Regions from separate parts of the Secundilactobacillus sp. MJ173 genome, predicted to be linked through region 1. Evidence: predicted binding sites of a transcription regulator. Region 1 holds the regulator's gene; the other holds the start of a gene.
The links. The regulator Rex, encoded in region 1, represses fermentation and respiration genes when NADH is low (regulators of the CRP and FNR family bind a similar motif). The targets are predictions, from matches to a motif close to TTGTGAANTANTTCACAA.
Positions count from the first base shown of each region.

Region 2: AC6H04_RS00730 (HoxN/HupN/NixA family nickel/cobalt transporter) is a predicted target of Rex. The motif match lies at 1,706-1,723, and genes of this name have one in related genera.

Region 1 covers NZ_BAAKGN010000060.1:100,634-104,065, forward strand. The annotation lists gene groL (chaperonin GroEL) at 1-713, opposite strand, end outside; gene groES (co-chaperone GroES) at 773-1,057, opposite strand; gene AC6H04_RS09520 (redox-sensing transcriptional repressor Rex) at 1,340-1,978, opposite strand; gene AC6H04_RS09525 (ABC-F family ATP-binding cassette domain-containing protein) at 2,227-3,432, shown strand, end outside.
Region 2 covers NZ_BAAKGN010000008.1:23,402-26,833, forward strand. The annotation lists gene AC6H04_RS00720 (histidine phosphatase family protein) at 1-120, shown strand, start outside; gene AC6H04_RS00725 (GNAT family N-acetyltransferase) at 310-1,164, shown strand; gene AC6H04_RS00730 (HoxN/HupN/NixA family nickel/cobalt transporter) at 1,826-2,959, shown strand; gene AC6H04_RS00735 (cob(I)yrinic acid a,c-diamide adenosyltransferase) at 3,342-3,432, opposite strand, start outside.

The DNA of each region.
Region 1 (3,432 bases):
ACCGATTGCAATAATGGCAAGATATCTTGAATGTTAGCAATCTTCTTGTCAGTAATCAGAATGTATGGGTTGTCCAAGTTAGCTTCCATCTTATCGTTGTCGGTAACCATGTACTGTGACATGTAACCACGATCAAACTGCATCCCTTCAACAACGTCCAAGCTAGTATCAACACCACGAGATTCTTCAATGGTGATAACCCCGTCGTTACCAACTTTTTCCATTGCGTCAGCAATCAAATCGCCGACTTGTTGGTCAGCTGAAGAAATAGATGCGATTTGAGCGATATCGCTCTTAGTGGCAACTTTGTGGCTCATCTCATGTAAAGCCTTAACAGCGGCGTCAGTAGCCTTTTCAATACCACGACGGATACCAACTGGGTTAGCACCGGCAGTCACGTTCTTCATACCTTCGTTAACGATTGCTTGCGTCAAAACAGTTGCAGTGGTGGTACCATCACCAGCAATGTCGTTAGTCTTTGAAGCAACTTCAGCAACTAACTTGGCACCAAGGTTTTCAAAGTGATCTGACAATTCAATAGCCTTTGCAATCGTAACCCCATCGTTAGTGATGGTTGGGTTACCATATGATTGTTCCAAAACCACGTTACGACCTTTGGGACCAATCGTTGTTTTAACTGTATCTGCTAACTTATCAACACCGGCAAGCATTGCTGACCGAGCGTCTTCAGAAAACTTAAGTTCTTTAGCCATAGTTTTACTTCACCTCATAAAATAATTTAGTTTAAAATTTTAGTCCAGTTACTTCTTAATTAGTCGACAATTGCGACTAGGTCTTTTTCATGGACAACGAGATATGAGTCACCGTTATACTTAACTTCAGTACCTGCGTATTTATCAAATAAGACAGTGTCGCCTTCTTTAACACTTGGCGCAACCTTTTCACCATTGTCAAGCACACGGCCACTACCTACGGCAACAACCTTGCCAGTTTGTGGTTTTTCCTGAGCATTACTTGCTAGTACGATACCACCAACAGTCTGTTCTTCTTCTTCTTGTGCTTGTAAAATTACACGGTCTCCTAATGGTTTTAACACTTGAATCCCTCCAATAAATATAAAGTTTAGCACTATTAGCACTCATCTAACATAAGTGCTAATCACAATTAATACTATAAAATTATTCCCACCCAAATGCAAGCCATTTACCTAAAAAAAGCACGATTTACTAAATCTTTTACATTGTCTTCGGTTTCCTAACAAAAGTAAAAGTGGCTCAACTACCAGTACATCAACTGATAATCGAGCCACTTCATTTAATTAAGTATTGAATACTTACCTGCGAAAACAGCAAGTCGCTATTCTCGCATTTGCAAATAATTACTCTTCTTCATTATAATGATCTAAAAAGTAGATCAACGTTTGCAGTTCATTAGTCAAATCAACGTTTTGGACCCGTACGTTTGTTGGCACGGATACTCGTAATGGCGTAAAGTTAAGAATCCCACGAACGCCACCCGCAATGGCATCGTCCGTGACGTTTTGAGCAACTGATTCTGGAACCGTCAAAATCACAATCTTGATTTGCTGATCCTCTAGCTGCTTACGTAATTCCGACATGGGATAAATCGGAACACCGCTCTGAACGGTATTTGCTAAATCTGGGCGGACATCAAACGCCGCACTGATCCGCACATTACTGTTCTGATGAAAATTAAAGTTCAGCAGGGCATTTCCTAAGTTACCCACACCAATAAGCGCAGCATTAGTTAGTTTGTCCTGATTTAAAATCTTTTTGAAGAACTTTAACAAACTATCAACATCGTACCCGTATCCTCGTTTTCCAAGTGCACCAAAATATGAAAAGTCACGACGAATCGTGGCCGAATCAACCTTAACGGCCTCTGAAAGTTCTGTTGATGATACTCGATTTTTATCAGAATCATGCAAAATATTGAGATAGCGGTAATAAATCGGTAATCGTTTTGCAGTGGCCTTCGGAATCTTTGTTTCTGCCAATTTCTCTTCCTCCTTGTGAATTTACCTAATTAAAAATACCTTAGAAAACGAATCTTTTATCATCAAAATAATTGCGAATTTCTAAAATAAATAAGTTTGTGAAAACATCATTCTAGTTAATTGTAGCATATTGGGGCGATTTGTGAAATAATTTTCAATAAAAAATCCATGAACATTTTACCAAACCTATCAGTATCTCACTAATTAATGGTAGAATAGTTTCACAATAGAAAGGCAGCTGATACGACATGTTATTACAGGTCCAACAAGTAACACGCCGGTTCGGCGCGGATACTCTTTTTGATAATGTCAACCTAGATGTCCCTGAACACGGTCGGGTGGCTCTCGTGGGTCGAAACGGTGCTGGTAAATCGACTCTGGTCCGCATGATTACGGGTATTGACGCTCCGGACGAGGGGCAAATTATTTACAAAAAAGGCATGACCATTGGGTATTTAGCTCAAGATACCGGACTCGATTCTGATAAATCAATTTGGGAAGAAATGGCCAGTGTCTTCCAAGAACTTCAGGATCAAGAAGATGAACTGCACCGTTTGGAAGAACGGATGAGCGACCCAGAAGTGATTAATAATAAAGAACAATTTGAACAACTTTCAAAAACTTACGATCAACGGCAAACTTCCTTCAAAAATAACAATGGTTACGGCTACCGTGCAGAAATTCGTGGTGTTCTACACGGTTTCGAATTTGGCGAAGAGGATTATGGACGCTCGATCAACGAATTGTCTGGCGGACAAAAAACCCAGTTAGCGTTAGCTAAGCTACTGCTCGAAAAACGTGATTTATTAGTTTTGGATGAACCTACTAACCATTTGGACGTTGAAACCTTAACTTGGCTTGAAGGCTATATTCAATCTTATAAGGGTGCCCTACTGATTGTTTCTCATGACCGTTATTTTTTGGATCGACTGGTGACTGAAGTCTACGAAATGTCTATGGGAACAGTCTTACACTTTCATGGCAACTATTCAGCCTACGTCACGCAAAAGGCAGCCCAATTGCAACGCCAATGGAAAGAATATGATAAACAGCAACATAAAATATCTCAGCTAGAAGATTTTGTTAACCGCAATATCGTGAGAGCCTCAACAACCAAACGGGCGCAAGCTAGACGTAAACAACTTCAGAAAATCGACCGTATACAGCGGCCTGAAGCTGATGATAAAGTCGCTCACTTTGCGTTCACTCCCCGTCGTCAAAGTGGCAACATCATTTTGACTGTAAAAGATCTGGCAGTGGGTTACGAGCCTAGCAAAGTATTAGCCCAACCAGTTAATATCGACATCAAAAAGCACCAAGCTATTGCCATCGTGGGTCCCAACGGCGTCGGTAAATCAACCCTCTTAAAAACCATTCTGGGAAAAATTCCTGCACTCGCTGGCAAAGTAACCTTTGGCACTGGTGTCGATACTGGTTACTATGACCAAGAACAA
Region 2 (3,432 bases), on a different contig from region 1:
ATTTTACAGCCAGCTAATCTAATGGCCTTACCAGAGCCTGGTAATACCAGCGTGACCAAGATAAGCGTTGATGCTGCTAATGGCCAGTCCTATGTATGGTCCTATAATCAACAATATTAAGTGGTTGTACCATAATGCGCTGTCTGATAGGCGTAATGATGAATAAGACTATTTTGAAAAAATAATCTTATTATATCCAACTTGCTCATATACGAGCTTTTTGGCGCATCACGTCATATAATGTAAGTGCTTACAATTAATGTGTTAGACGCAGATTGTCAATCTATAGATATTTTTGAGGTGGTTTTCTTGAAAAAAATAGGGGTATTTGTTGGTAGTTTACGTAAGGGGTCATATTCAAAAAAGATTGCTAAAGTCTTAGTATCACTACTACCGAGTAACATTGAAGCAGAGTTTTTAGACATAGGTGTACTGCCATTATTTAACGATGATCTTGATCCAAATGGTGTGCCGGAGTGGAATCGTTTCAGAAATCAGTTAGATACGCTAGATGGATTACTGATCGTTACGCCGGAGTATAATCGTTCGATTCCAGGCGCCTTAAAAAATGCCATGGATATTGGTTCACGGCCGACGAACCACTTTGGCGGTCGAGTTGCTTTGGTCGTTTCGGATTCTATTGGCAACGCGGGTGGATATGGTGCGAACCATCATCTGCGGCAAACCTTTACCACACTGAACATTATTCCAGTCCAGCGACCAGAGGTGTACCTTGCACACACTGATACCATGTTTGATGAGCATGACATGATAAAAAATGAAGGAACGATTGGGTTTTTGCAGTCCGCCATCGATGCATTTGTTAAGTTGCTTTACGTCACGTCACTGTCATCGAGCGTTGGCGAATTTTTAGACGATAGCACCGATCCACTGTCGCTAACACTTGGTAATGGGCATTACTACCATAAAAATGATGCTGGTGAGGTGGTAGCTGAGATTAAGTTTACCTTTGATACACCGGGCGCGTTGACCATCACGAGTACCACTGTTCAGCCTGAATTACGGGGAAAGGGTATCGCAAAGCAACTGGTTCTCAAAGTCATCGCCATGGCGAAAGCTTACCAGCTTAAGATCATTCCTAAATGTAGTTACGCAGAATCGTTTTTTAAGACGTATAAGAATTATGCGGACATGGTTCAGTAATTAAATAAACGCTAGAATGATAGTATCAATATAAGAAGCTGTCATAACGATGATTCGATTCAGCGTTGTGGTGGCTTTTTTAGTGCAAAATAAAACAGAATTTTCTCTAAAAACGGTAATCGTGAAATTATTATCGTGTTGATTGGCGATGAAACTTTAGCGGAACGGGACTTAAAACGTTTGCTAAAAACGGTGTAATTGTTGTTAAAATGGCATTTGGCAGCCTTTTGTACGCCATCTTATAAAGGGAAACAAGGGGTACGGAAAACTGAGTAATGTTGTTTTATTTTATGCTTTAACAAATAATTACCCTGAAATAATGATAATTTTGTCGATAAAAACGCAATATAATCATATTACTTGTAACTAATCATGGGTATTGATTGATTTGACGGTTGAAAGCGCTTTATCGAATGACGCTAAAAATGTCACACATTGCCGGTATGACTGGGAAAGTCAAACGGTACAAAATAATTGGGATTGCCGATGGTATATTGAGTGTGTTCGAAAGGCTCGTGTTAATAATGACTTTTTTATTGGTTTGTGAATTACTAAACAGCATTTCAAAATGAGCCAAACTACTGGCAACGACATTGTTAGTCACAGAATCAAGGTACCCTGTTACCACCTAACGTTGTCGGCCACCACGGAGGTTTTACAATTGGAATCAAAAAGGACTCATTACCCATTAAAGCCAGATTTATTGAAGTTCGGCGGTTACGTTATTGTTCTATTTGTGGTCGGGTGGGGACTCGTCTTCATGTATCTGAGCCGCTATCCATCCTTATTAGCCATGGCGTTTCTATCGTTTACTTTTGGTCTGCAGCATGCCTTTGATGTGGATCACATTACCGCCATTGATAACATGACGCGTAAACTTATTAACGATGGTAAAAACACCCACGGCGTCGGCTTCTATTTTTCACTGGGACATTCATTAGTGGTCGTGATTATGGCCTTGCTGACGATCTTTTTCGTTGAATGGTCTAAGAAACAACTACCGACGTTTCAGAATATCGGTGGGGTATTAGGAACACTTTTTGCTGGTTTTATGCTGTTACTACTTGGAACGATTAATTTAATTATCTTGGTTGGCATCTGGAAATCATTTAAAGCAATCAGCAACGGCGATTTCTCCACTGCACATGCGTCCACTGATACGCGGATCTTCAGGACTTTTAAGAAGATGCTCAACATCATTAAGCATAACTGGCAAGTGGTTTGCGTTGGCTTTTTGTTTGGGCTTGGCTTTGATACCGCCACCCAAATTGCCGTGCTTGCTACATCGGCTGTTGCAACTAGTAAAGGGATTCCGTGGTTCGCGGTATTCTCATTCCCAATCCTATTTACTTCGGGCATGTGCCTGATGGATACGTGCGATGGCCTGTTTATGAGCACCGCGTACAGCTGGGTATTCTCCTCACCATTCCGTAAAGTCTATTACAATCTTGCACTGACGGGATTATCGGTCACCGCAGCGTTCTTCGTTGGTATTGTGGACGTGCTGCAGGCAATTGGTGGGTACTTAAATTGGCATAATCCGGTGATTAAATTTGCTCAGTCACTGAATTTTAATATTCTCGGAATTCTCCTGGTGATTTTATTTGTAATTACTTGGTCAGCTGCCTTGATTATCTGGAAAGTGTTTAACTTGAAAGCAAAGGATGACGCAGTCGTAAAGGCTGAGCAACATCAGGAAGCGGTGTTTGAACGGATGAACGAGGCCAATACTGAAAGTACGGTGCACGTGAACCAGTCCGTTGTGCAATCTGGAAATGAACACAGTTTAGGTTAATCCTTTCAGTTTGATTAGTAGTGTTTATGCGGCTTTACTGCGAAATTCAATCGTGGTAAGGCCGTTTTTTATATCCACAGGTTGCAACAAACCTGGGACACGGGCAACATCAACCTTACTAGAATGGTCACTGTAATCGCGATTACAGCATCACAATAAAAATATGCCTATTGATGTTTCAAATACACCTGATATGTACGAAATTGATGCTAATGGCGCATTTACTTTCAACACTAAGGTCAGGATACGCAATGATCCCAACATGGATTCCACTCCGATTATCTGTTATGAGTTTGGTGAGCATTAATTATTCACAGAAAAAAGCGACTTATCGAGAAATCTAATTAGATTTCGTGATAAGTCGCTTTTTAACAGACATGGTTTACCGAAAGACGGGTTTGCTATTCCGGTATAAAATATCCTCGTTCTTGCCAAGCATGTTTGCGTAGCGGGCAGCAGCGAAGAAGTAATCA